2 regions of the Pseudoalteromonas sp. TAP-3C genome follow, and region 1 is predicted to be linked to the other one. Evidence: riboswitches for the same ligand, from Rfam matches in the RefSeq annotation. Region 1 holds a riboswitch; the other holds the start of a gene.
What was found. Region 1 has a riboswitch for cobalamin ahead of AC6H44_RS02095 (ABC transporter ATP-binding protein). Riboswitches for the same ligand answer to the same signal wherever they lie in the genome.
Positions count from the first base shown of each region.

Region 2: another riboswitch for cobalamin. It lies ahead of AC6H44_RS11295 (TonB-dependent receptor domain-containing protein); the one in region 1 lies ahead of AC6H44_RS02095 (ABC transporter ATP-binding protein).

Region 1 covers NZ_CM187618.1:446,359-461,262, forward strand. Annotated here, with positions in the region: gene rimK (30S ribosomal protein S6--L-glutamate ligase) at 1-338, shown strand, start outside; gene AC6H44_RS02040 (succinylglutamate desuccinylase/aspartoacylase family protein) at 325-1,383, shown strand; gene AC6H44_RS02045 (mechanosensitive ion channel domain-containing protein) at 1,449-2,024, opposite strand; gene AC6H44_RS02050 (BamA/TamA family outer membrane protein) at 2,089-3,807, opposite strand; gene AC6H44_RS02055 (DUF3630 family protein) at 3,947-4,231, opposite strand; gene recQ (DNA helicase RecQ) at 4,239-6,062, opposite strand; gene AC6H44_RS02065 (thioesterase family protein) at 6,198-6,653, shown strand; gene rarD (EamA family transporter RarD) at 6,705-7,625, shown strand; gene AC6H44_RS02075 (GGDEF domain-containing response regulator) at 7,622-8,857, opposite strand; gene AC6H44_RS02080 (MaoP family protein) at 8,945-9,319, opposite strand; gene AC6H44_RS02085 (LysR family transcriptional regulator) at 9,409-10,278, shown strand; gene AC6H44_RS02090 (porin) at 10,438-11,367, shown strand; cobalamin riboswitch at 11,415-11,552, shown strand; gene AC6H44_RS02095 (ABC transporter ATP-binding protein) at 11,629-12,441, shown strand; gene AC6H44_RS02100 (FecCD family ABC transporter permease) at 12,428-13,450, shown strand; gene cobO (cob(I)yrinic acid a,c-diamide adenosyltransferase) at 13,471-14,070, shown strand; gene AC6H44_RS02110 (cobalamin-binding protein) at 14,070-14,904, shown strand, end outside.
Region 2 covers NZ_CM187618.1:2,408,291-2,423,194, reverse strand. Annotated here, with positions in the region: gene argC (N-acetyl-gamma-glutamyl-phosphate reductase) at 1-240, shown strand, start outside; gene argB (acetylglutamate kinase) at 237-1,004, shown strand; gene AC6H44_RS11350 (ornithine carbamoyltransferase) at 1,012-1,944, shown strand; gene AC6H44_RS11345 (argininosuccinate synthase) at 1,941-3,143, shown strand; gene argH (argininosuccinate lyase) at 3,197-5,062, shown strand; gene AC6H44_RS11335 (hypothetical protein) at 5,328-5,528, shown strand; gene AC6H44_RS11330 (hypothetical protein) at 5,547-6,080, shown strand; gene coaD (pantetheine-phosphate adenylyltransferase) at 6,614-7,105, opposite strand; gene AC6H44_RS11320 (TetR/AcrR family transcriptional regulator) at 7,277-7,930, shown strand; gene thiI (tRNA uracil 4-sulfurtransferase ThiI) at 8,030-9,487, shown strand; gene AC6H44_RS11310 (ketopantoate reductase family protein) at 9,506-10,408, opposite strand; gene AC6H44_RS11305 (VanZ family protein) at 10,401-10,754, opposite strand; gene AC6H44_RS11300 (YajQ family cyclic di-GMP-binding protein) at 10,906-11,388, shown strand; cobalamin riboswitch at 11,639-11,793, shown strand; gene AC6H44_RS11295 (TonB-dependent receptor domain-containing protein) at 11,842-13,665, shown strand; gene msrA (peptide-methionine (S)-S-oxide reductase MsrA) at 13,726-14,262, opposite strand; gene AC6H44_RS11285 (efflux RND transporter permease subunit) at 14,339-14,904, opposite strand, start outside.

The sequences.
Region 1 (14,904 bases):
GTTTTGTACTCGGCGATAAAGTGATTGCAGCAATGAAACGCCAAGCCCAAGAGGGTGAGTTTCGCTCAAATCTGCATCGTGGTGGCAGTGCAACCTTGGTGCGTATTACACCAGAGGAGCGTAAAACAGCGGTCGCTGCTGCAAAAGCAATGGGCTTAAATGTAGCTGGGGTTGATTTACTTCGCTCATCACGTGGGCCTTTGGTAATGGAAGTAAATTCTTCACCAGGTCTTGAGGGAATTGAAATAGCAACAGGTAAGGATATTGCAGGCATGGTGATTGACTTCATTGAGAAAAATGCCGCAAGTAAAGGAACAGCAACTCGTGGCAAAGGTTAAAGTTAATAAAGCTTTTACCCTATTAGGTGAAAGCATTGGCGTGGGTGAGCGTAAAACCTTAGCGCTTGAAGCTGCAAAACTCTACACCCACTCACCACTTAATATTCCTATTGAAGTGGTTAACGGTGTTTTGCAAGGCCCTGTATTAATGGTTTGCGCTGCAATACATGGTGATGAGCTCAATGGTGTTGAAGTTGTGCGCCAATTACTCGCTAAAATCGACGCTAACCAGCTGCGTGGTACACTTATTGCTGTACCTATTGTTAATGTATTTGGTTTTATTCATAAGTCGCGTTATTTGCCCGATCGTCGTGATATGAACCGCAGTTTCCCAGGTTCTGAGCGGGGCTCATTAGCAGGTCGCATGGCGTATATGTTTTTTAATCAAGTTGCTGTGCATTGTACGCATATTATTGATTTACATACTGGCGCGATTCATCGCACTAATTTACCGCAAATACGGGCTAATTTAGCCGATGAAGCAACCGCACAAATGGCTAAGGCTTTTGGTACTCCCGCAGTGATAGATGCGTCATTACGCAATGGTTCACTGCGCAGTGAGGCGGCTAATTTAGGTATTCCTGTAATTACCTATGAAGCAGGCGAAGCGCTGCGTTTTGACCCAATTGCGATTGCTGCAGGTGTGCAAGGGGTCGATTATGTAATGCGTCATTTAAAAATGATGCGTGGTAAGCGCCCTAAAAAGCTACCAGATCCTGTTATTGCCAGCTCCACTAGTTGGGTGCGTGCAGAGGTTGATGGCATAGTAAGGGCGCAGGTCTCATTAGGAGAGCGTGTTACTAAAGGGCAAATATTAGCCTACATTAGTAGCCCGCTAGGTGATTCAGAGCTTGAACTGCTCGCTCCTCGAAGTGGCATTGTTATTGGTCAGCAAACTATGCCACTGGTGAATGAAGGTGATGCTGTATTCCACATTGCTTATTTTGCTCATTCAAATAGCTTGGTAGAGCAGCAGTTAGAAACCTTTATTGATGAGATCAGTGATTTAGATGATGAGCTAAAAACGGCCGAATTAAATAATTAACTGTTAAATATAAAAGTGAATAAAAGGCCAGTCTGATTTTTAACTCAACTGGCTTTTTTAACATGTTAACTACGTGATTTAGGGCCAATAACGCGCTTGATTGCCAGCGCCTTTGTTGGTTTAGGCGCTTTGTTCAATACCAAAACAGGACGAGTAACAAACAAATTATTAGGGTAAATAACCCGATGGCCATCAATATGTTCTAATAAAACATTCATGAGGCCCATTTCAATAATACGCCCTTCAATGGCATTAGCACCATCAACAATTCTGACCCAATAGCCAACGCGGCAATCATTTTGTATAAACATTAATAAGAAAGCAGTTAAATTGCTCAGCAATGACCAAGCAGCAAACAGCGCTACCCCTAACATGGCAAATAATGAAGAGCCCAATACCAGCAAGCCGCGTAGCTCTATTCCCCAAAAAACGAGTACTAAACAGAGCATAACAAAAGCTAAAATTATTTTTAACAGCAGCTCAGCACGGTGTTTTCGATGTAAATCAATTTTACCTCTTATGGCTTTTTCGAGTAACTTGGTGGTTACTTTTAGCAACAGTGGAAAGCTCAATAGTGCAATAATGGTAACGATAAGTTTATATTGTGCGGCCAAAAGTTCTAAAAGGGTGATTAATTCCAAAATATACTCTCACAATAATAATATGCGCAAAGTGTAACGTTTTAGCTCAGTGCACAGTAGTGTTTTAAAAAGAATTTTTTACGCTGAGTAACCATTGAACAGAGTCAACATCATGGTATTTATTTAATGGGGCTGCAATATCAAGGTGGATCATGGTACCTGCATTGGCGCGACTTGGTGCAAGACGTAAACCTAAACCGACATTTTTGAGCACTGGGGTGTTTTCAACTTGATATTGAGTATTCGAGTTGCTGTTGTACCATGCACGGCCAACATCTAAAAAGGCGGCACCACCGACCTTAAATAGCTGCAGTAAGTCATATTCCCAGTAATAGCGCTTTTCTAAGCTAATTAAAAAACTACGATCCCCGTGTTGAAACTCCATAGGGTAACCACGTAACCCTGTTTCACCGCCTAAGGTAATTTGTTTATCATTAGTAAGATTTTTTGCGTATTGCAGCCTAGCTTTTACGTACCAAGATTGATCAATACTGGTATTTAAATAATATTGAATTTGGCTGGTGGTGAGTAAGTTTTCGAGTTGTTTTTGCTCGTTATTCCAATAGCCTTGAATATCCCCATAAAAGCGCCAAAGGGTATTCTCACCACTAAAATGGGCTTTATTAAAATTAAACGAGTAAACAGCACGGCTATCGTCGTTACTGATTGACTTATCAGAGTAGCCCAGTGTGGCTTTTATATTCCAGCCTAAATTTAAATCCTCAGTACGATAAATACTGTCAAAGTTACGCACTTTAATAAAGTTATCTTCAAACCAATGTCCGCTTACATAAGGGTAACTAAGCTGCCTATCGTGAGCCAGCGGAATCGTGGTTTCATCGATGCTTTTAAATGTTTGCTGCTCGTCAATATAACCAATGGTTAGGCGCTGGGTCCAGTTATGAGTTAGGGCTTTAGCGTGGCCAAAAAACACTTGGTTAAAGTCGGTTGTTTGTTCAAATTCGCTGAATTTTTCGCCTCTAAGATACAAGGCTTCTTCTCGCTGGGTTGAATAACTCAGGGCACCATAGCTGTAAGGTGTATCTATGGCATAAAACGGGTAGGTTAATTCAACTAAATGGCTTTTACCGTCACTGTTATCGGCGTACTCTATTCGCCCGCGGTAGCGAGTTGATAAGATATTTGGATCATCGTAAACAAATAAATAGCCGTTACGATCACTGTCGGTTTTGCGTGCAAACGATAGCCTTTTACCCCAACCAAATAAGTTCGATTCACGAAAGCCAATACTTGATTTATTTTCGCCGCCACTGCGACTAAAGCTAAGCTCTGGCAGTAAAGTCCATAAGTCGCGAGTAATAACAACTACATCAATATCGCCATCGCAGTTTTCGTTGGCAATGATTTGTGCGTCATATAAATAGCTTTGTTTGCGAAGTAATCGCTCAGATTCGGCCAAGGTTTTTGGATTAAAAGCATCACCGGTTTGAAATAATAAAATACTCTTAATTACCTCGGGCTCAGTTTGTATATGCGCCCGATTTGCAAAGCGAAACAATGCGTTATTTTCAGCCTCGAGCTCGGTATTAAATACGTTGAGTTTTTTAAGCGTAATAGAAGCTATTTGCGCATTACTTTTTGTTGTGAGGGTTAGCGTTGGTGATTCAATTTGACGACGCAGATTATTTTCATACGTTTGCGTGGAGTCGCCATCAGTGCAGTTTTGGGTTAATGGCGCTTCTTGCGCACAAACATCGAGCATCAACATACCCAAAATAGAAAGGCTAAAACAATTACATGTAATCCATTTTCTATTTACCATTAATCCTCTTTAGCGCTATTTTGCAAAATAAAACACTTAGTATAAGCTTTCATCTAATATAAGCTTACATCATTGTTATTAATATGTAAGTAAAAGCACGGCTTTATTTTATTGTTTTAACAAGCGGTAAACTACAATTTTAAGTTAAATAAAATGTTAGCGCTGCCAACAAGTTATCGGCATCTTGGCCTTCGCCATTAATCCAGAGACTTTGACTGTAATGCTCAAAATTGAGATTAAACGTGTGGTTAGCATAGCTAAAGCGCAACTGATGACGATCCGCACCAGCGGCATATTCACTAATGCTGATATTATCTGCATGTAAAAATAGCGTACCCCACAACTCAAAGTCTTCATCGTGCGGCAGCTCTGTCGGTTTAACAATAATACATTGATGTGTGTGATCGTATTCAAGTTCGGTCATAGAAGGCTTATTGCGTTGCTAGATAATGTCGAATTGCGGTTAAAAACTCACCGCCATATTTGTTTAATTTAGTAAAACCAACCCCCGACACTTTTAAAAATTCACTGTCGTTAGTAGGCATAAGCTGCGCCATTTCGGCCAGCGTTTTATCGTTAAATACCACATAAGGCGGTACATCATCAGCATCGGCCAGCTCTTTGCGTAATGCACGCAGGCGAGCAAATAGTTTTTTATCGTAATTAAATTTCGCTAGTTTATCTTGATAAACATGTTTAGCTTGCAGGCGAGGCTCGGCCAGTTGTAGCGCATATTCACCTTTTAAAATAGCGCGTGCGGCTTCCGTTAATCTTAGCGAAGCGCCTTGGGTTATATCTTGGCTTAATAGTCCTTGGTGAATAAGCTGGCGTAAAATACTCAGCCAAAATTCACTGCTCTTATCTTTACCTATGCCGTAGGTGCTGAGCTCATGATGGTTGTTATCGCGAATGCGGCTGGTGTTAGCACCGCGTAATAATTCGACTATGTAGCCCAAACCAAACCGTTGCTGCGCGCGATATACACACGACAGCGCTTGTTGGGCAACCAAGGTGCCATCAAAGCTTTTAGGTGGATTTAAGCAAATATCACAGTTTCCGCAAGGCTCACGTTGGTATTCGCTAAAGTAATTTAATAATATTTGTCGACGACAGGTTTGCGCTTCTGCAAAGCTGGCCATAGCATTAAATCGTTGCTCTTCTACGCGGCGGCGTTGTTCATCGTCAATGTCTTCAAAAAAGCGGCGAACACGACCAATATCGGCAGGATCAAAATACATAATGGCCTCTGCAGCAAGTCCATCACGCCCAGCACGGCCTGTTTCTTGATAATAAGCTTCAATACTTTTTGGAATATCATAATGCAGCACAAAGCGTACATTTGGTTTATTAATTCCCATACCAAAGGCTACAGTGGCAACCACAATTTGAATATCATCACGGGCAAAGCCTGTTTGCACAAACTGACGTTGCTCGTTACTCATTCCAGCATGATAAGCTGCTGCGTTTAAGCCTGCATCAGCGAGCTTTTCGGCAATATCGTCAACACGTTTGCGGCTGGTACAGTAAATAATACCACTTTGATTTTTTTGCTCTTTTAAGTAGCGCAACAATTGCACCATAGGTTTAAATTTTTCTTCTATGGTGTAACGAATATTTGGGCGGTCAAAACTGCCAGTATGAATATAAGGTTGCTGTAACTTTAATTGTTCAACAATATCAAAACGAGTGGCTTTATCGGCGGTGGCTGTCAGTGCCATCATAGGCACATGGGCAAAACGTTGTTTAAGTTCATTTAATCTAAAGTAGTGCGGCCTAAAGTCGTGACCCCAATGAGAAACACAGTGCGCTTCATCAATGGCAAACAAACTTACCTTTAAATGTGACAGTCGCTCTAAAAACTCTCTCTGCAGCACTTTTTCTGGGGCAACATAGAGTAATTTTATTAACCCCTGATGTAGCTGTTGATACACTAATTGCTGCTCTTCACGGGCTAGGCTGTTATTTATATAAGCCGCTTTGACGCCAAGTGCCTGTAATTGAGTGACTTGATCTTGCATCAAAGAGATAAGCGGCGAGATAACAATACATACTCCCTCTAATACTAATGCAGGTATTTGGTAACACACCGATTTACCACCACCGGTAGGCAGTAAAACTAACGAGTCTTGGCCATTAATGGCGGCATCAATCACAGCACTTTGACCGTCGCGAAATTCACTGTAACCAAACACTTGTTTGAGTACAGTTTCGGGTTTACGCACCAGCGTATTAGAAGAGGGGGGTTGTGTATTCATTGGCGCTATTTTAGTGGTTTTTTATCAGGATGTCTTTAGCTTTCATTAAACATCAGCTAATGATAATCAAAGAGGTTACAACAGCTTCCAGTTGTGCTTTACTCATCGTACCACTTTAAAGCATAGAGAATAATAATGAATAAAGAAATGTTGATTGACCAAGTTGGGGCGCTGTTTGTAAATAATATGCCTTTTAATCAATTTTTAAAAATAGCGGTGGAGTCACTCAGTACGGAACAAGCTAAAATATCCTTTCCTTGGCAAGATGTGTTAATAGGCAACCCAGCGCAAAAAATTCTTCATGGTGGGGTTATTTCAGCGGTGCTCGACAATGTGGGCGGAATGTTGGCAGCAGCCAGTGTGATAGGAAAGCTAGATGATGCTGACTTGCCTAGTGTACATAAAAAATTAGCAACACTTGGCACCATAGATTTACGTACTGATTATTTACGTCCAGGCAAAGGCGAGGTGTTTATTGCCAGTGCAAAATTGATTCGTTCAGGAAATAAAGTCTGTGTGTGCCGAATGGAGTTACATAACGAGCAGTCAGTACAAATTGCTTTTGGTACGGGCACGTATTTAGTTGGCTAAAAAGTAAGAGGGAGTTAAACTGACTACCTTTTAAATCATCAAGTGTTTATTATGTCGACTGATATTGAGCAGCGAAAGGGCGCTATTTTCGCTTGCCTTGCTTTTTTTATGTGGGGCCTAGCACCTATTTATTTTAAGATGATCCAACATGTGTCAGCATTTGAAATTTTAATGCATCGTGTTATTTGGTCTGTTGTGTTTTTAGTTTTAGTGGTGAGTGTGCTCAACTACTGGGATAAAATTAAACGCATTTTAATCCAGCCTAAACTTATTTTGATGTTAGTTATTACCTCCACCTTACTGGGGTTTAACTGGGGCTTGTTTATATGGGCCATCAATAACAACCATATGTTAGATGCTAGCTTAGGTTACTATATTAATCCTCTATTAAATGTTTTGCTTGGCATGGTATTTTTAAACGAGCGATTACGTAAACTACAAGGAGCAGCCGTTGCATTGGCTTTTACCGGCGTTTTATTACAGTTAATTAGTTTTGGCTCATTTCCGGTGGTCGCGTTTTCGTTGGCGACCTCGTTTGCGTTATATGGTTTATTGCGTAAAAAACTACAAGTAGATGCATTGCCGGGTATTTTAATTGAAGCATTTATTTTGCTCCCTGTTGCACTTATCTACTGGTGGTTAATGCTACCCACCGAAACCTCTAATTTACCGACCAACGATTGGTTAACCAATGTACTTTTAGTGAGTGCGGGCATAGTGACTACATTGCCATTATTGTGTTTTACTGGTGCGGCTAAACGTTTACAGTACACAACACTCGGTTTTTTTCAGTATATAGGCCCCAGCTTAATGTTTATTTTAGCGGTGGTGTTTTACGGTGAAGTATTTGATGCTGAACGCGTGATTACTTTTGCTTGTATTTGGAGTGCACTGGCTATCTTTAGTTGGGATTCATACCATCAGTCGCGTAAACGAAAAAAGGCCGCTATCATTGCCTCTGGTGTGGTTTAGCTAACCACTTTATTGCGACCCGACTCTTTTGCTTTGTAGAGTTTTAAATCAGCTTGTTTTAATAGCTCGTCAATTTGATCGGTTTCACTGTGGTTGAAGCCTATCGACAGTGTAAAATTAATATTATCTTTGCTAAATTTATGGCTGTTAAACTCAATAAAGGCTCTAAATTCTTCCAATTGGTTTAACGCTTTTTGCTTGGTGGATTGTGTAAAAAGCACCGCAAATTCTTCGCCACCTAAGCGTGCAATAAGCTGATTTTCAAAATGCTGATTAAGTGATGTCGCCAGCTTTTTAAGTACTTCATCACCGGCATCATGGCCAAAGGTGTCGTTAATGGCTTTGAAGTGGTCAACATCGAGCATCGCGAGCATGGCGGGTGTTTGGCTTTTTGTTAATTCGTTTAAAAAATCATTCGCTTTTTCAAAAAAGTAGCGGCGATTTGGTAGTTTAGTTAAATAGTCGGTATTGGCTTGGCGTTTTATAGTGGTTATATACTCAAGCATATCAACGTTTTGAGTTAACCGACAATAAAACTCTTCACTGTTAAAGGGTTTGTATAAGTAATCATTAGCGCCATTTTTTAAAAATAAAGCGGATAGATTGGATGAAGTAACAGCTGAAATACCTATGACAGCTTTTTCGCCATTACCGTACAGACGCCTTATTTCACTGCACAGCTCAATCCCTCCCATATTGGGCATTTCTTTGTCAGTAATAATGACTGAAATATCAGGTGTGTTTTCAAGCTCTTTAAGGGCTTCTATCCCATCGGTTGCTTGAAAGGTTTGATATTTATGTCGGGTTAATAAGCTACAAATGTATTGGCGTGATGATAGTGAGTCATCAACAACCAGCACTTTAACTCGTTCGTTACGTGGAAGGCGGTAGAGTTGTTTTTGAAGGTATTCATAGGCTTGATTATTGCCTTTAATGATGTAGTCGATGATCGGGTATTTTTCGACTGTATCACGAGTTTGCTTATCAATATTACCTGTCATAACAATGGTAGGAATATCTGCAGCAACTGTACAGGGTATTGCCTGACCTTTTGGCGCGTCAGGTAATATGAAGTCGACCACCGCACAAAAATAACGAAACTTATTTATTAGCTTTTTAGCCTCAGCTAACGAGCTTGCGATATCAACTTCAAAACCCGCCTTTTGCGCGATATGCTTTTGCACGCGCGCAATCGTCGGAGTGTCTTCAATAATAAGTATTTTATGCACCAGTTAACGACCCTGTTTAATATTTTACAAAAATATTTGCTTATACAAGTTGTAACTGCTAAAACGCCAAAATGCAACTATCGTAATGACTTAAAGGTTATCAGCCTCAGAGTAGTAATCTTGGCTTATTGGTGCCGGGCTTGAAATTTTTGAGCGACCAAACAAAGTATGAAACTTAGTTTTACACGTCGTTAGTTTTAAATATTTAACCCATGCTTTCTCTATTGGGTTGCTAGGCTCTATTATGCCACTTGCAGCATTTACAAATTGTTGCTGGTGGTCATTTTGTGGTTCGATTGTTTTGTTATACAAATTTTTTAAAACAACACCATGTTGTTCTAATATACTTGCCTCTAACAGGGTAAAGTGCCCGCTGCGGCTAAATCCGCGGGGAAAGTTTTGGTCATCGTAAAAATGACGTTGACTAACAAATGCTTGACGAAGTAGTGAAATATCATTGCTCATAGCTGTACCCTCATGCCAATTATTAACTGGAGTATGGGACATAATCGCTATTTTTTTAAACAAAATATTTTTATCGTGAGGATAAAAAATTGGACATAGATTTATTAAAAACCTTTGTCGAAGTTGTGCGAACGCGCCACTTTGGTAAAGCAGCAGAAAACCTATATATAACCCAGTCTGCGGTGAGTTTCAGAATTCGCCAATTGGAGCAAGGGCTGGGGGTAAATTTATTTATTCGTCAACGTAATAATATTCAACTTACCGCGCCTGGCGAACGTTTGTTGCCCCACGCAAAGATGATTATTACGGGCATGCAACGTGCGAAAGTGGATGTTGCACTTGCAGATAATATGCGTAAGCAAATTAGCTTAGCGGGAACGCCGAATATATGGGATGCATTTTTACAATTTGGCATTACTAATATTGTATCGGCAATGCCGGGTGTATCGCTGGTGGCAGAGGTTAAAGCACAGCAAGAAAGCACTCGATTGTTACTTGAACGCACGCTAGATATCGCTATTTTATTTGACCCGCCTAAAGTTGATGAGCTCGTTGTTGAGCGAATTTGCGAATTACCTATTATTCCGGTCAGTGGTTATGATACTGCCACTGCGGATAACTTTTTCGATAATCAGTATGTGTATGTTGATTGGGGAACTGCATTTTCGCTTTGGCATGCACGTCAGTTTACTGGTAAAACGCCGCCCTATTTTAGAACCAGTACAGGGCGAATTGCGCTTGATTTAATACTGCAATGTGGCGGCAGTGCGTTTATTCCGCAGGTATTGGTTAAAGATTATTTAGAAAAGGGCGAACTTTTTCATGTTAAAGGGGTAGAAAATACCTCAAGAGAGGTATTTATTGCCTATCATAAAGATAATGAACAAAAAGAGTTAATAGAAACCTTGGTTAATTTACTGTTGCAGATGACACCAAATTTATCTGATAAAAGTAAGTAGTCGCTAAATAATTGCTTTATGTTATTTTAATTTCATAATTAATACACTTTTATTAACCTTTAAAGTCATAAATATGTCTGTTGTAATATTTTTGTCATTTAGTGGTGGCACACTGCTGCTGTTTTAAAAGTGAGTCTTTGTGATTATCGAGGAAATAACATGAAATTTGTAAAATCGAGCGTATGCTTTGCTCTACTCAGTGGTGTATCGTTTAATGCATTTGCAGAAGTAACTATTTACGGTAAAGCAAATGTAACTGTTCAATCAGCTGATGAGGGTAAAGGGTCATTCACTGAAATTAAAAGTAATGCATCTCGTTTGGGGCTAAAAGGGTCTGAAAATATTTCAGACGGCTTAGAGGCTGTTTACAAGTTTGAATTCCAAGTGGATGTGTCTGATGCTGATTCAAAAGGCGATGACGATAATATTTCAGCGCGTAATCAATATGTAGGCTTAAAAGGAGCGTTTGGAGAAATAGTCATTGGTCGCAACGATACAGCACTGAAACAAGCGCAAGGTAAGCTTGATTTATTTAATGACCTTGAGGGCGATATTAAAAATACCTTCAAAGGTGAAAACCGTTTAGGTAACTCAGTGTCCTATGCTTCAAGCAGTTATGAAGGCTTTAAAGTATTAGCATCATTTATTGCAGAAGATGATATTGATGCAAAAAATGGTTACTCCGTAGCATTAACTTACGGTGACGCAGGCCTTAAAAAGAGCGCTGTATATGCTGCTATTGCTGCAGACAGTGAAGTAAACGGTTACGATGTAATACGTGCAACAATACAAGGTAAAATTGAAAACTTTAAATTAGGCGCTATGTACCAAACACAAGAAAAAGTAGATGGCAGCGCTGAAGCCGATGGTTACTTAGTGAATGCTGCTTACCTTATGGGTAACAACACGTTTAAAGTACAATACCAAGTAATGGATTTTGATAACAGTGATGATAAAAGCGCGGTATCGGTAGGTGTTGATCATAATATTAATAAAAACTTCAAGGTATTTGGTTTTTACTCAAGCTTTGATATGAACAATAATGTTGACCAAGATTACCTAGGTTTAGGTATAGAATATAAATTTTAAGTGACGCTTTACTCCCCCTTCATTTTTAACCGCACTCAGTTGAGTGCGTTTTTTTTGCTTTAAATTATTTGCTTATCTGCGCATAATAGCAAAGCATTTGGAATGAGGTTCAATTCCTCAACTATTCCCGTAACTGTAAGCAGTTTTACTGTAAGTCAGATACAAATGCCTTAAAACTTCATTTAACGAGCGGGTTAACTCATTTTATTTTTGGTACTTATGCGTACTGAGTGTGGGTGTTTTCCTGCCTAGGGTAATTATTTGCACACTCAAACCTCGAAAAATTCACCGCTTTTAACCGTTAATAACGTCTCTTGGCAGGTAGGCTCTACCTCAATTCTTAAACACATTAATGTGAGCATTGAAAGTGGGAAGTTTATTGGCTTAATCGGCCCTAATGGCGCGGGTAAGTCAAGTTTACTGCGGTGTTTATATCGATTTAATCGGCCATCAGCAGGTGAAATTAAATTGAATAATACTAATATTTGGCAGCTAAAAAGCGAAGACTACGCCAAGCAAGTCGCGGTTGTATTACAAGAAACGCCGCTGCAATTTAATCTCTCGTTATTCGATGTCGTGGCGTTAGGGCTTACTCCTCATAAAACGCTATTTAGCTCAACCACTCAAGCAGATAAACAAAAAATAGCGCAGGCGATTAATCATGTTGGGCTTCAATCGCATAGCACTCAGTTATTTGACTCACTCTCGGGGGGTGAAAAACAGCGTGCGTTTATTGCCCGTGCTATTGTACAGCAACCACAATTACTGATTATGGATGAACCGACCAGCCATCTCGATGTTAAATATCAAATTCAGCTCATGGAGCTGGCTAAATCTTTAGGAATTACTGTGTTTGCCTCATTTCACGACTTAAATTTAGCCGCAGCAATGTGCGATGAGTTGGTAATAATTAAAAGCGGAGAAATCATTGATGTCGGTAAGCCTAATAAGGTGATCACCGAACAAATGCTTGACCACGTTTTTGGTGTTTGCGCACAAGTGAATACTCACCCTCAAATAGCCACCAGTGGCGACGCTATTCCACACATTACTTATTATTATGGATACCAATAACATGGTGGCTACCCCTAACCACTTAGTTGCGTTAATCATCACACTGCTATGCGCTGTATTAAGTTTATTTATAGCACTTGGCTTTGGCGCAGCCCCCACTTCATTGATAGAGGTATATCAGAGTTTAATGTTTACCAACGAGCCTTCGTTTACTAGCCGCATCATTATTGAGTTAAGAATGCCGCGCACATTACTGGCCTTTTTAGCGGGTTTTGGCTTAGCGATTGCTGGTTTAATACTACAAACTGTCACCCGTAATCCATTAGCAGACCCTTATTTATTTGGTATTTCGTCGGGGGCTTCATTAGGGGTGGTTATTTTAATGTCGTTTGTGGGAATGGGGGCAGGCATTGCCTTATCAGGGGCTGCATTAATTGGCAGTTTAGTGGCTATGGGGTTATTAATTCTAATTGCAGGCAGCCAGCGCAACGCGCAAGTTGAGTCGATGTTGTTGGCAGGGGTGGCCTTATCATTTTTATTTAGTGCGTTTACCAGTTTGCTGCTCTATTGGAGCGACCCGCAAGCCGTTGCGGCTATATTATTTTGGACTTTAGGTAGCTTTGCGCGGGCACAGTGGCAATCGTTGCTGTTACCTGCTTTAGTGATTATGGTATGTACAGCGGTAATGTTGGGCTTTAAGCGCCAACTTAATGCGATGTTGTTAGGTGATGAAAGTGCAACAACGCTTGGCGTACGTGTTCATCGTTTTAGAATTTTAATGCTTGTTTTAAGCTCGCTGATCACCGCCGTATTGGTTGCAAATTGTGGCGGAATTGGTTTTGTGGGTTTAATGGTGCCACATATAGTGCGCTTTTTTATCTCTCAGGGCAGCAGTGTTGGGTTATTAATAACAGGATTAGTAGGGGGCACCTTTATGGTATGGGTCGATGTACTCGCTCGCTCGCTATTGAGTAATCAAGAGCTTCCAATCGGCGTGGTTACCGCGGCTATCGGTAGCTTGTTCTTTTTGAGTATATTGTATTTTCATCAGCGTCGACTGTATTATTAAAATTTATCAAGGGGGTAACAATGAGTGAATCAAATAACGATAAGCACCAACAGCGCCAGCAAAAAGTAAAAGAACAGGTTGATGCACGAGTAGCCGCAGCGCAACAAGAAAAAGGTATTTTTCAGGTTATTACCGGCAATGGTAAAGGCAAATCAACCTCTGGTTTTGGTGTGGTTGCACGTTGTGTTGGGCACGGTAAAAAAGCCGCCGTGTGTCAGTTTATTAAAGGCACATGGGAGTGTGGTGAGCGTAATTTACTGCAAGGTGCAGGGGTTGAATTTGCTGTTATGAATACCGGTTTTACCTGGGATACGCAAAATAAAGAAGCCGATACCTTGGCTGCGCAAGCAACATGGCAAGCGTCAAAACGTATGCTAAGTGACAGCAGTATTGATGTGGTATTACTCGATGAACTTACTTATATGGTGACCTATGGTTATATTGAACTTGATGAAGTGGTGGCTGCAATTTGCAATAGGCCGCCGATGCAGTCGGTGATTATTACTGGGCGTGCTGCGCATCGCACCTTAATTGACCTTGCCGATACCGTAAGTGAAGTGCGTAATGTAAAACATGCTTTTGAATCAGGTGTAAAAGCGTTAAAAGGCTTTGATTATTAATGATTAGGCGCGCTGTAATAGGGCTTCTACTGGTTATTTTAAGTGCGCCGCAAGCTTTGGCGGGTAATCAGCTGCGTATTGTAGCGTTAGCGCCACATATAGTTGAAAACTTGTTTGCAATTGGCGCTGGCAATATGATTGTGGGCACGGTTGAGTATGCCGACTACCCAGTAGCAGCGAGAAAAATTGAGCGTATTGGCGGTTACAATGGCATTTCCATTGAAAAACTACTGATGCTTAAACCCGACCTGGTGATTGCTTGGAAAGGAGGTAATCAGGCTGAAGATTTAATACAGATAAAACGTTTAGGAATTAAATTGCATGTCAGTGAGCCCCGCTCTATTGACGATGTTGCAGCAGAAATACTTAAACTAGGCCAGCTAACCGGCCATATTGAGCAAAGTAAACAAGTCGCTAAGGCATTTACAATCAGGCTTAATGCGATTAAAACTAAGCAGCAAGGCAAAGCGACGCTTAGTGGGTTTTATCAATTATGGCCAGAGCCTATGATGACAGTCTCAAAAAATACCTGGATCAATCAGTTAATCGAAACCTGCCAAGTAAAAAACGTATTTGCAGACAGCAATACCGATTACCCACAAATTAGCATTGAAAATGTAATCGTTGCGAAACCACAGATTATTATTATCCCTGATGAAAAATCCACGCACGTAATACCTGATGTTAATTGGCAGCTATGGCCTGAAATTCCGGCGGTTAAGTATGCGCAGTTTATTAGCGTCAATGCTGATTTATTACATCGTTTTACCCCTAGAATGCTCGATGGGCTTATACAGATGTGTGATAAAGTAGAGGCATCGAGAGAATTTATTA
Region 2 (14,904 bases), 1.4 Mb from region 1:
GCGTATCAAGTATTAGCGGATGAGCCGTTAATTCGATTGCTTGGTAATAAAATCCCCTCAATTAAAGGGGTAGCAAAACAACCCTATGTCGATATTGCTTGGCAGCAGCAAGGCGCGCAGTTAATTGTGATGGCGGCAATTGACAACTTACTCAAAGGCGCGGCAGGTCAGGCGTTGCAATGTATTAATTTATCTATGGGTTTACCCCATACTACAGGTCTAGTAGGAGCGTTTAAATGAGCAGTAAAACGTGGGTTATTAAACTTGGTGGTGCAGTACTTAACACTGAAAATGCCGCTAAAGCGCTATTTGAAATACTTAATGAGCAACATGATGCACAGTTTGTGATTGTGCATGGCGGCGGCTCATTAGTTGATAGTTGGCTAAAAGAAGCCGGATTTGCCAGCGCTAAACACCAAGGCTTGCGTATTAGCCCCAAAGAGCAAATGCCTTACATTGTAGGTGCATTAGCGGGAGCGGCGAATAAACAACTGATGGCGCAAGCAATAGGTGTAGGACATAAGCCGGTGGGGTTAAGTTTATATGAAGCAGGGATCACCGCATCGCAAAAATTAAAAGCGCTTGGTCAAGTAGGTCAATGTCACAACAATGCAGATTCTATTATTAATGATTTACTCAGTGCTGGCCGGTTACCGATCGTTAGTTCTATCGGCTTTGATGAGCAAGGCTTGTTATATAACGTTAATGCCGATGAAGCCGCCGCTGCGATTGCTAATAATTTGAATGCCGAACTTATATTTATGACAGATGTAGAGGCCGTATTTGATGCGAATAAGCAGCCATTACATCAAATTGACACAAAACACATTGATACTTTAATTGCAGAGGGAGTAATTGTGGGCGGGATGGAGGTCAAAGTTAAGACCAGTCTTCACGCTGCCCAACACTTACGACGCGGTGTGTACATTTCCAGCTGGCAAAAGCCAGAAAACTTAACGGCTTTGCTGCAAGGCGAGCACGTCGGAACTAAAGTAACACCATAGGTTGAATATGTTTAAAGATTTTTTAACGGGTCTGGAATTAGACCAACAAGGCGCACTTAACTTACTAACATTAGCGCAAGATATTAAAGAAAACCCTGCAACATATAGTCAAGTTCTGGCAGGTAAGTCAGTGGTTACTTTGTTCGAAAAGCAAAGTTTACGTACTCGCCTATCGTTTGATATTGGTATAAACCGTTTAGGCGGTCATGCGGTTTACCTTGACCAACAAAACGGGGCGATGGGGGCGCGTGAATCGATAAAAGATTTTGCCTTAAATATCTCAACTTGGGCCGATGGTATCGTTGCCCGGGTTAATCAGCACAGTACCTTAACCACACTCGGTGAGTATTCGTCTGTTCCGGTGATTAATAGTTTGTGTGATTTATATCACCCATGCCAAGCATTAGCTGATTTTTTAACACTTCAAGAAGTGCATGGTGATGTAAGCCAGCTGAAACTTGCTTATTTAGGTGAGGGCAATAACGTAACGCATTCATTGATGCTACTTGCAGCTACTTTAGGAACCGATTTTGTCGCTGTAACGCCAAAAGGCAGTTCGCCAGATTCGCAAATTCTGAAAAAAGCAGAACAAATTGCGGCCATGAATGGTGCATCAGTTATGGTCAGTGACCGAGTTGAAGCCGCTGTTGGTGCTAATGTTGTTTACGCCGACACCTGGGTATCTATGGGGGATACCACGCCGCTTGAGCAAGTAAAAGAAAAATACATGCCTTATCAATTAAATCAGGCATTACTTAAAAAAACCGGTGCTACCACGGTATTACATTGCCAACCGGCACACCGTGAGTTTGAAATTACCTCTGAGGTAATGGATGGCCCCGCATCAAAAATTATACAGCAAGCAGAAAACCGCATGCATGCGCAAAATGCGCTATTAGTTACATTGTTAAATCCAAATTTTGTTAAGGAACACCTATGAGTTCAATTAAAAAAGTCGTTTTAGCCTATTCAGGTGGTCTTGATACATCGGCGATTGTGCCATGGTTAAAAGAAAACTACGGCTGTGAAGTTATTGCCTTTGTGGCCGATGTAGGCCAAGGCGCAGAAGAACTTGAAGGCGTAGAAGCTAAAGCCATAGCATCGGGGGCATCAGAATGTTACATCGTTGATTTAAAAGATGAGATGGTCAGTGATTACATTTACCCAACCCTTAAAACAGGCTCTATATACGAAGGCACTTATTTATTGGGCACCTCTATGGCCCGGCCAATTATTGCTAAAGCGCAAGTTGAAATTGCCCGTAAAGTAGGAGCGGATGCACTTTCTCATGGCTGTACAGGTAAAGGTAACGACCAGGTACGTTTTGAATCATGCTTTGCAGCACTTGCACCCGACTTAACAGTGATTGCGCCATGGCGTGAGTGGGATTTATCAAGTCGTGAATCATTGCTTGATTACCTAGCTGAGCGTGATATTCCGTGTTCTGCATCAGCAACTAAAATTTACAGTCGTGATGCTAACGCATGGCATATTTCACATGAAGGCGGCGAGCTTGAAGACCCATGGTGTGAACCAAGTGAGCAAGTATGGACCTGGACTAATTCACCAGAGCAAGCGCCTGATAAAGCTGAGCATGTCACCTTATCAGTGGTAGAAGGTGAAGTGGTTGCTGTTAATGGCGAGCAATTAAAGCCTTACGATTGTTTAGTTAAATTAAACGACATTGCAGCACCACATGGAGTTGGTCGTGTTGATATTGTAGAAAACCGTTTAGTGGGTATGAAATCACGTGGCTGTTACGAAACACCGGGCGGTACTGTGATCATGGCAGCGCTGCAAGCCATTGATGAACTAGTGCTTGATAAAGCCAGCCGTAAATGGAAAGAAGTACTAGGCGGTGAATTTTCGCACTTAGTTTACGACGGTCGTTGGTTTACGCCACTTAAAGAGTCTATTTTAGCCGGTGCGCAAGCGCTTTCTGTGTTAGCAACGGGTGAAGTAGTACTTAAACTCTACAAAGGGCAAGTAACCGCGGTTCAGAAAAAATCACCTAACAGCTTATACAGCGCAGATTTTGCTACCTTTGGTGAGGACGATGTGTACGACCAATCACACGCTGAAGGATTTATTCGTTTATTCTCGCTTTCAAGCAGAATTTCAGCATTAAATAAAAAATAATTTTTTATGCCCCGTAACTAAAACGGGGCAATTTCAGGGTTTGGAGAGATTTCATGGCATTATGGGGCGGGCGTTTTTCTACGGGTCCAGATGAGGCGTTTAAACAATTTAACGATTCACTTCCCTTTGATTATCAATTAGCAGAGCAAGATATTATTGGCTCTGTGGCATGGGCGGGGGCGCTTGAACAAGTAAATGTGTTATCTAATATCGAGCATCAAAAACTGGTATCGGCACTTTATGAGTTACTTGAAGAAGTAAAAGCAGATCCACACGCCGTTGCCACCTCAGGGGCTGAAGATATTCACTCACATGTTGAAGTGGCGCTGATTGAAAAAGTCGGTGATTTAGCTAAAAAATTACATACAGGGCGAAGCCGCAACGACCAAGTGGCGACCGATTTTAGACTCTGGTGCCGCGATACCGCCGATCATATTTTAAAGGCAATTGCGCAGCTAAAAGCGGAATTTGTTGCTCTTGCTGAGCGAGAGCTAGGCACAATATTGCCAGGCTATACACATTTACAGCGTGCTCAACCGGTGTTATTTAGTCACTGGTGCATGGCGTATGTGGAAATGCTAGAGCGTGATGAAAGCCGACTGCAAGACGCCCAAGCACGCATGAACTATTGCCCACTTGGCAGTGGTGCGCTTGCAGGCACTGCCTATCCGATTGATCGCCATGCACTTGCGCAAGGGTTAGGGTTTACTGGTGCGACCAAAAACAGCCTTGATGGCGTCTCTGATCGTGACTTTGTAGTTGAGCTATTAAGTTGTGCGTCTATTTCCATGATCCACTTATCGCGAATGGCTGAAGATCTGATTTTTTATAACTCAGGCGAGGCCGGGTTTATTGAACTGGCCGATAATGTGACCTCGGGATCATCGTTAATGCCACAGAAAAAAAACCCAGATGCCCTAGAGCTCATTCGTGGTAAAACAGGGCGAGTGTTTGGTGCGTTCAGTGCAATGATGATGACCTTAAAAGCATTGCCACTTGCCTACAATAAAGACATGCAAGAAGACAAAGAAGGTATTTTTGATGCCATGCCAACCTGGCTTGCGTGTATTCATATGGCACAAGCGTGTATTAAGGGCATAAAAGTTAACGCAGATAAAACCTTGGCAGCGGCAAAAGGTGGCCACGCGAATGCAACAGAGCTTGCCGATTACTTGGTTGCTAAAGGGGTTCCGTTTAGAGAAGGGCACCATATTGTAGGGGTTTTAGTGCAATTAGCCATTAGTGAAGGTAAAACGTTAGAAGCGCTTTCACTTGCGCAGTATAAATCAGTAAACCCCGTGTTTGAAGATGATGTATACCCGGTACTTGAAATTGATGCCTGTATTAAAGCACGTCAAGCACTTGGCGGCACCTCATTAGCGCAAGTAAGTAACGCGGTGAAAGACGCGAAAAAAAAACAGCAAATAACCGTTCGTGATGCAACCCTAGATGACGTAGAAGCAATCGCCAAACTCGTACAACACTGGGCTACCGTCGGTGAAAACCTACCACGTGCTAAAAGTGATATGGTGCACTCAATTAATGAGTTTGCTGTAACCGAGATAAACGGGCAGGTGTCGGGCTGTGCGTCATTGTACATTTACGATACCGGATTAGCTGAAATACGTTCGTTAGGTATTGACCCTAAAAGTGCGGTTACAGGGCAAGGGCGAGAGCTGGTTGAGCATTTATTAATAAAAGCCAAAAAATTGGCACTTAATCGTGTCATCGTTTTGACCCGTGTCCCTGGATTTTTTGAAAATCAGCGCTTTAGCTTTTGTAGTAAAGACAGTTTGCCAGAAAAAGTCATGAAAGATTGCGAACTCTGTTTACGCAAAGAAAACTGCGATGAAGTCGCGATGGAATATATGTTAAAGCCAAGTAACAGCATGGCGATCCCTTGTAAAAACGTGGCTTAAGCTCTCCCTAAAATGAAAAACGCACGCTGATCTCGCTGCGTTTTTTTTTGAGTAAAATAAAATGATTTTTAAATTAATATGCTGTTAATTAAAAGTTGGCATACCGGTTGCAATATTATTTTTGTAATGTGCTGTTGAGCCAATTAATTAACATAAGCAACACGTTACAGCAGTTATGTAGTAACTGCCTTAGGTGGTGTGATTTAAATTTGCGCCAATAATAAACTTAATACTTAATACTTAATACTTAATAAGGATTAATCACATGCAAATTTCAGCGAATAACCAAGTACAAATGCAAGCATACAATAAAACGCAACAATTAAAGCCTGCAATCGAACAAACTGCTAGCCCTAAAACCCTGCAATCTGATACAGTCAGTATTTCTCAAGCAGCGATGGCGGCTGCAAGTGGTTCAGACCTTCAGCGTGGTGGGGTCGTAATCGTTCGACCAAAAATTGCGTAATACTATACAGGGTAATAGATGTTTATAACTGAGTTTTTTGGATTTTTTTCGCTGTCAGCGTTTGCCTCTTGGGGTTTTTTGATGGCGTTTTTCTTTAATGCTTTTGTATTTACCCTTGATATAAAAAGAAATACAACCCTATTGCTCAGTTCATTTATAATGATGTTGTCATACACAATATCGAACTATTTTTTTACATGGGTGTCCGTTGAAAATTCAATTTATTTAGACTGGGCGCTTTATGATTACGCCACTATTGTCATACTAGCTTTATCTTTTTTTATTTTAAAAAAAACAACCCCATCTTTTTTGTATCTTATAACTGGTTTAGCACTTAATTCAATTTTTAGCTTATCTATGTATTTGGATATTTACATAAATGAAAATAGGAATGCATGGTTTCTATGGGATTTTTATGCGTTCTCTGTAAATATCATAGATTTTATGATGATTGTAGTTTTAATCGTCGATCGTGATTTACTAGGTCTTCACAGACTGAAAAATAAACTTTTCAAAAAATCAAATCCTCAGCCTGAAAACAACTTTTCATAACCATGTACGTAAGTTACATTTTGAGTGAATATGTAAGCGCATTCATACAGTGGTGCTTTTTGATGGTTTTTCTGTATTGTTTAGTCAAAAGTATAAATACTCCCTATAAATCCTCCGCATATTTAGCTGCAATAATGCTTTGCTCATATGTGCTAAGCGATTATGTATACATATTAAATAATGTATATCTTAATTAGATATTGTACGACTTTTTATCTGTCGCTATTATTATTTTTTTTCATTAAACGCTCAGTAGTAATTCCTCCTGTGCCTGCGTATTTTATAATGATTGGCTTAGCTATAAATAGCTTATTAGTTAGCCTGATTTATTATTATTTACATAAGGTTGGCAATACAGGAGAGTAGTGGTTTTGGAGTTTGTATTCTATGGGTGTCAATATTATTGATTTGTTGATGATAACTATTCTATTTATCAATAAAGACTTTTTAGGCTTAGTGAAGCTTAAAAACACCCTCTTAACCAGCAAGAGCAAAACAACCTAGCGCAATGTAAATATACGCTAGGTAAACGTTTAATGTTTGGTTTTCCCGAGTCTTGACTGCAGTGCTTTCATGACTATAGCATCAACAAACTCACTCACGTCGCCATTATGGCGCGCAACTTCTTTTACAAGCGTTGATGATATAAAGGTATTGCGCTCGGCAGGGGTTAAAAATATGCTTTCTAAGTCAGGGTTTAAACGGCGGTTCATATTTGCGAGCTGAAATTCATAATCAAAATCAGAAACAGCTCTAATGCCTCTAATTAGCACATTTGCGTTATGGTCGCGGGCAAGATCGGCAAGTAGCCCTGAAAAGCCAACCACTTTTACATTGTCTAAATGGCTTAAAAGCTCATGAGCTAAATCAACGCGCTCTTCTAATGTAAAACACGGTTTTTTATTTGGGTTATGCGCAATAGCAACAATAACGGTGTCGAACATTTTAGCCGCACGCTGAATTAAATCAGTGTGGCCGTTGGTAAGGGGATCAAATGTGCCAGGGTAGATTGCGGTCACTTTCATAATAGTTACTGTGTTATTATTTTTAACCCTAGTGTAGCAGTGTTTATGATACAAAGCAGCCTTGTGAGTAAATTGTAAATCACCTAGAGTGTTTTAACGCTGACTATTTGTTTATACTAGGCGGATTATTTTAATGCAGTGTCGCCTTTTTTAAAATTGAGTAGTGAGTATATGAATACCAAGGATAAAATAATTCAAACCAGTATTTCGTTATTTAATGAACATGGTGAAAGAGCAATATCTACCAATCATATTGCATCGAGTTTGGGCATGAGTCCGGGTAATCTTTACTACCATTTTAAAAACAAAGAAGACATTATTCGTCATATATTTGCTCTTTATCGTGAGCATTTAAGCACCCACTTTAAACCAATAAATAAAGACGATGATGCTTTTAGTCATTTAACTGCGTACCTAGATTCATTGTTTGAACTGATGTGGCGTTATCACTTTTTTTACGACAATCTCGGCGATATTTTGGCACGCGATAGCCATTTAAAACAAAGTTATATTGATTTTCAGCAAGAGCTGCTTGAGCAGGTACGTAACATAATACTGGGCTTACGCGACAGTGAAATGATTGCCATTGATGAACAAGATACCATTGAGCTTGCTCATACGCTTAAATTAACAGTCAGTTTTTGGACATCGTATATGAAAGCCAGGCGGTTGAGCGGTTTGTTGGTTGAGCAAGATATTTACCCCGGCATTGTAAAAGTGCTGACATTATTTAAAGCATACAGCACTGATAAAAGCAGATGTAAAATTAATCAGTTAACAGAAGAGTACCGACTTTTAGCCTCTGCGGTTCCTTTGAATCCTTAGCCCCGTTGGGTCGGTTAGTTCCTAGGCATGCATTTTTTTGCTATACTGCGCGCGCCCAATACTTGGGCGCGCGAATTCCCGCAGTCTAAGAGTTAAATTATGCTTAAATTTATCGTCAAACTACATCCTGAAATAGTCATTAAAAGCCGTTCAGTGCGTAAACGTTTTACTAAAGTGTTAGAAAATAACATTAAGATTGTATTGCGTCGTGTTGACGAAAAAGTTCAAGTGCATAACAACTGGGATAACATTTCAGTCGTTACAAAGCTAGATGACGCCCAAACCCGTCTTAATTTCATTGATAGCTTGCAGCGCGTCCCCGGGATAGTGCAGTTTATTGAAGTAACCGAAATAGAATTTAAAACGCTTGATGATATTTATCAAAAAACCATTGAACTGGTTGGTCACACTATTGTTGGTAAAACTTTTTGTGTGCGCGCCAAGCGTATAGGTCAGCACAATTTTACTTCAACAGAGTTAGAGCGTTACGTTGGTGGTGGGCTTAATCAACATGTTGAGGGGGCGCGCGTAAAACTAAGCCGCCCAGAGGTGACTATTCGTCTAGAAATTAAAGATGAAAAAGCCTACATTGTTTCGCAAACACATTTAGGTATGGCGGGCTTTCCACTGCCAACACAAGACGATGTGCTGTCATTGATGTCGGGTGGCTTTGACTCGGGCGTTGCTAGTTATCAAATGATCCGTAAGGGTGCGCGCACGCACTTTTTATTCTTTAACTTAGGCGGCGCAGCTCACGAAATTGGCGTTAAACAGGCAAGTTACTACCTATGGAAGCAATACAGTTCAACGCACAAAGTTAAGTTTATTACCGTTGATTTTGAACCCGTGGTTGCAGAAATTTTAGAGAATATTGAAAACAGCCAAATGGGTGTTGTGCTTAAACGTATGATGATGCGCGCAGGCAGTGTCGTTGCCGAAAAACTAAATATTCAAGCTTTAGTGACTGGTGAAAGTATTGGTCAGGTATCTAGTCAAACACTAGCGAATTTAAGCGTGATTGATAGGGTAACCGACACCCTGATTTTACGCCCCCTTATTCAGCATGACAAACAAGAAATTATTAATATTGCGCGCCAAATAGGCACTGCAGAAATGGCTGAAACCATGCCAGAATACTGTGGGGTGATCTCTAAAAAGCCGACAGTTAAAGCTAAAATTGAAGTAATTAAAGCAGAAGAAGAAAAGTTTGATTTTGATGTTTTAGACACCGTAATCGATAACGCCCGCGTTATGGATATACGCGATATTGATGTTGAAGCTAAGCAAGAACTCAAAGAAGCAGAGTCAGTTACACAACTACCTAAAGGGGCTGTTGTTGTTGATATTCGCTCACCTGAAGAAGAAGATGCCGCACCGCTGGAAATTGAAGGTATCGAAGTTATTCATTTACCGTTTTTCCGCTTAGCAACAAAGTTTGGCGATTTACCTAAAGGCAAAGACTATTATTTATATTGCCAAAAAGGAGTAATGAGCCAGTTACAAGCGCTTATTCTTCATGAAGAAGGTTTTACCACGGTTAAGGTATATCGTCCTTAATTTATTAAGTGCGCGGATTTAGTCCGCGCTTTTTTTTGCTAAAATCTCAGCAAGTAAGGCGTCATTATAAGGTGTTGCAATGTGATGTTGTTTTCCTTGTTCACTAATATACCCACAGATTGCCATGATCTCAGTTTGCCTATTGTGCATAACATCTTGTTGCATAGACGAGTAATTTTCCGCGGTCAAACTCATTACTTTATAGGCACGCTCAAGCGCATCAATAAGCTTAATGTTGAGTTTAAGAGCCTTTGCAACATAACACCCCTCGGTTAATAAATTAATAATTGCGCTGTTGTATTGTGGTGCACGTAACTGGCCATTTTTTATGTTGTAATGCGCGGTTAATGGATTTATGGCTATATTAACCAGTAACTTCTCAAAACGGAGTTGTTCAATATTATTGCTGATAATTAACTGCGGAATAGCGTTTAATTGCTCACGCAGTTTATGGCTATTTTCAATAGCCAGCGCGTTACAGCCACCCAATACGCTTTGCCCATTGCCCGTATGCTGGACTATATTAGGGTTTGATTTGAACCCTGCCATGCTGGTGGTTAAAAAGTACAGTGCTTGCTGCTTTTTTAGTTGTGCACTTAATTGTTCAACATTACCCATGCCATTATGGCTAAGCACAATATGGGCATTACTGGCTAAATAAGGGTGTACATGTGCAAACGCCGCTTGTACCGCAAATGCTTTTACCGCAAATAATACAATATCAAATTGAGCTTTGTGCGCTAACTGCTGTTGAGTGATGAAAGTGGCATTGATTTTTTCAGATGCATTATTATTATGGCTATAAAAACGCGTATTAATTGTGCCTTTTCGGGTCAGTACATAAACAGTGTGATGCCTAGCTAAAAAATGACTAAATAATAAGCCCATAGCGCCATCACCAATAACAAGTAAGTTAGCCATTTTGATTATTTTTACGCATTTTTAATAAAGGTTTAGCTAAAAAGTAGCTAGCTGCGCCAATAAAATCGGCAATGAAATCGGCCAGCGATGCTTGCCTGTATGGTAGCGTATCTTGCATAATCTCTATGGCCGCGCCGTAACCTGCGAGTAGCAGTATTTGTGTATATAAAGGGAGCTTAAACGCTTTATCCATGATCATGGCTAACAAAAAGAAAATACCAAAGTGTGCCACTTTATCAACATGGGGAAATAGGTTCGTCACACTCCCTTTAACTTCTTTTGCGAATAAAAAAGTAAATGCAACAATACAAATCAGAAAAATAGCTTGGTAAACACGCCTTGCCACGAAAAATCCTAAAGTCGTATAAAAAAGAATCCTCAGTATATCAAACTAATTTAGTATCGCACCTGAACAAGATGCAGAAAAATGTAAAGATTTATCATTTTAACGTTATAATTGCCGCATAAAATTAAGATTAGATAGTTAGGAGAACGCCATGCCTTCATTTGATATTGTATCTGAAGTAGAAATGAACGAAGCAAAAAACGCGGTTGATAACGCCAACCGTGAACTTGAAACGCGATTTGATTTTAGAGGCGTTGATGCCTCAATAGAGCTAAACGATAAAACAATTAAATTAAAAGCTGAAGCCGATGCTCAGGTTATGCAATTGTTTGATATTTTAGCGAACAAAATCTCTAAGCGTGGGATGGATGTGGCAAGCCTTGAGCTACAAGATATTTCACGCGCAGGTAAAAATGTGTTTCGAAACGTTGCTCTTAAACAGGGTATCGAAAAAGACATGGCTAAAAAAGTAGTTAAAGCCATTAAAGATTCTAAAGTAAAAGTACAAGCGGCTATTCAAGGTGAAGAGGTTCGTGTTACTGGCAAAAAACGTGATGACTTACAAGAAGCTATGCAAGTTGTACGCACGGCAGATTTAGGTCAGCCATTTCAGTTTAAAAACTTCCGTGATTAATTTATTGCTTCGAACTTGGCACTATAGGCGCTAAGTTCAAAGGAACATGTATAAAGCCAAACACGTTATATTGTTTGGCTTCTCTATTTTAGAATGTATGATAGTTCCGAACTCCGAACTCCGAACTCCGAACTCCGAACTCCGAACTCCGAACCCCGAACCCCGAACCCCGAACCCCGAACCCCGAGCTTATAGATGTATAGCCGTCTATTGACTTTTATGCTTAAAATAACCACAATAGCGGCCTGTTTTCAAGGTGCTTGCTAAACACTTCAATGGTGTGATTTTTTTAGCAAGATAATCGGGAAGTTGGTGCGTTTTCATTGACGAAATCAATCCCAACACTGCCCCCGCAACGGTAAAGTTTATCCTTACGGTAACTGAGTCCGGAGACCGGCCTTGAATTAATCTTACTTACTAACATCTTTGCGGTGGGCAAAGGTAGGGGACATGATGTTAAATAAAACCGCACTGGGTGTGGCCATTTCGGCTGCGCTGTCTTTTTCTGCATCTGCAGAGCAACCAATCGAAACAATAACAGTAACTGCTAATAAATTTGAGCAACCTGTGAATAATGTATTAGCGAGTGTAAACGTTATAAACCGTAGTGATATTGAGGCCAGTAATGTTCGCGATTTACCCACTTTATTAAACTCATACGTTGGTTTTCAAATTAACCCTAATGGTGGTTTTGGACAAAATGCCGGCGTATCATTACGTGGAATGGGATCGGGCGATACCTTAATTTTAATTGATGGGGTGCGTACCGGCTCTGCAACGCTTGGTCAAAAAGCACTGAGTAACGTGCCTTTAAATAGCATTGAACGTATCGAAATTATTAAAGGCTCACGAGCCGCGGTTTACGGCTCTGATGCATTAGCGGGTGTTATTAATATTATTACTCGCGAAGCGAATAACTTATCGCTTGATGTCACTTTTGGTTCAGACGCTTACCAAGATTATCAAGTGGCAGGCGCGGTTAAATCCGGCGATGTAACTACTGCATTTAATGCAGGCTTTGAAAAAACCGATAACTTTGACGTACTTCAAGGTGTAGCTTCGGATGACGATGGTTATGAAAATAAAAATGTTGGCTTTAAAGTAAATTATACACAGAGTAATTACGGTAGTTTTAAGTTGTTAGGTCAATACAGCGAGGGCTTTGCTGATTATGATAGTCCCTCTAGTCCGGCCGATAGCACGATTGAACGCAATGACTTTAAAAATTATCAATTGTCTGCTGGTTGGAATAAAAACTATAACAACCAAACGCACAGTATTGATATTGCTTTTGCAACCGATGATTCAGGCAACGATTATGTTGATGCGACAAAAGGGCCTACAACAAGTACGTTTATTACTAAACGTTCACAGATTGACTATAACGGACAATACCGTTTCAGCGACACCTTAAATTTTAGCGGGGGTGTTAATTGGTATAACGACGATGTATCGCAAAGTTCAATTATTTTTGAAGTGCAAGAGCGTGATGTGCTAGCTGTATTTGCTGGGGCATATTATAACTCAGATGCACTGCTTGCAAATTTAACAGTTCGTCAAGATGATGATGAACAGTTTGGCGATGAAACAACTTATACAGCCGCTGCAGGTTATCATTTATCTAACAACGCGACATTTCGTTTAAGTCAAAATACGGGCTTTAAAGCACCTACATTTAATGATTTATATTACCCACTATATGGTAATCCAGATCTTCAGCCAGAGACGTCGGTAAATCGTGAGCTGGGTCTGAATGTTGACTTTGAAACTGCACGTGTAGATGTGGCCGTATTTAGAAATGAGATTAAAGATCAAATTGCCTACGATACTAATTTCTCACTGACCAATATTAATGAGGCACGTTATGAAGGGATTGAGGTGAGCTTTGCAAACCAAATTTTTGGCTTTGATAATAATCTTAATTTTGCTTATTTAAGTGCCGAAGACAAAGAAACTGGCGAGGCTTTAAGAAATGTGGCCAGACGCACGTTTAGCTGGGAGCTTAAAAGGCAATTTGGTGGGTTTGACGCACGTATTGATATGCAATATCGCAGCGACCGTCAGGGAGTTGTAACACATTTAGGTTCTTATACACTTTGGAATTTAGCGGGTAACTACCAAGTAAACGAACAAATTACAGTATCCCTTCGTGTAGAGAATTTATTTGACAAAGACTATAACGTGATAGATTCTCACCTAGACTCTACAACGACAGAAGTATATTACTATAATGCGCCCGAACGCCGGTTTTTTGCAGGTGTAAATTACCAGTTTTAATTACTAATACGATATTAATTAATATACAAAAGCCCGATTTAAATCGGGCTTTTTAATACATTACTTATCTAAAAACTCTTCAAACTCAGTTTCAAACTTATGCAGCTTAGGGGCAATTAAAATACTACAATAGCCTTGCTCGGGGTTTTCATTGTAGTAGTCTTGATGAAAACTCTCAGCAGGGTAGAAGGTTGTTGCTGGGCTGAGCTCTGTTACTATCGGTTCGCTAACATGTGTTTGCAGCGCAGCAATAACAGCTTGCGTTTGCGCTTGTTGCTGCTCATTGTGGTAATACACAACGCTGCGATACTGAGTGCCAATGTCGTTACCTTGGCGATTTAATTGAGTGGCATCGTGCAGAGTAAAAAACATCGCGAGTAAGGTTTCAAAACTTATAATACTCGAATCAAACTCAACCCTAACCACTTCTGCATGGCCGCTGTTACCCGTGCAAATGACTTTGTAGGTTGGGTTATCAATATGCCCACCCGTGTAGCCAGAACAAACGCTCAGTACACCGTTAACACGTCTAAATGCTGCATCAATGCACCAAAAACAGCCGCCGCCGAGTGTTGCTGCTTGTGTGGTCGAACTCATAGATAGTTCCTCAATTGTATGGAATGCGCGCATCAAATATGACGCAGTAGCAACTAGTTACGACGCCTTGAGTCACTTAGATCTCTTTTTGCGGTTTTTCAGCGGCTTGTTTATCAAGTTTTTGTTGTAAAAACTCTGGTGATTGTGTATTGCGTGCAAGTGCGTAATACGCGGCTGGTACCACAAACAATGTGAGTATGGTTGCAATAGTCACACCTGTAAATACCACCACACCAATAACCATGCGGCTTTCCGAACCCGGGCCTGAGGCCAGCACTAAAGGCACGGCGCTCATAACTGTGGTTAGTGAAGTCATTATTATCGGGCGCAAACGCTGTGTAGCGGCTTGTAAAATTGCCTCACTAAACTCCATGCCTTTGTCGCGTAGTTGATTAGTAAACTCAACGATAAGGATACCGTTTTTAGCACTTAACCCGATAAGCATAACAATGCCTATTTGGCTGTATATGTTAAGGGTTAGTCCCATACTCCAAAGTCCAAACATAGCCCCCATTAAGCCAAGTGGTACGGTTAGCATGATAACGAGTGGGTGTACAAAACTTTCAAATTGAGCGGCAAGTACTAAGAAGGTCACCGTTAAGGCCAGTACAAACACATAGGTCATGGCAGAGGCGCCCTCAT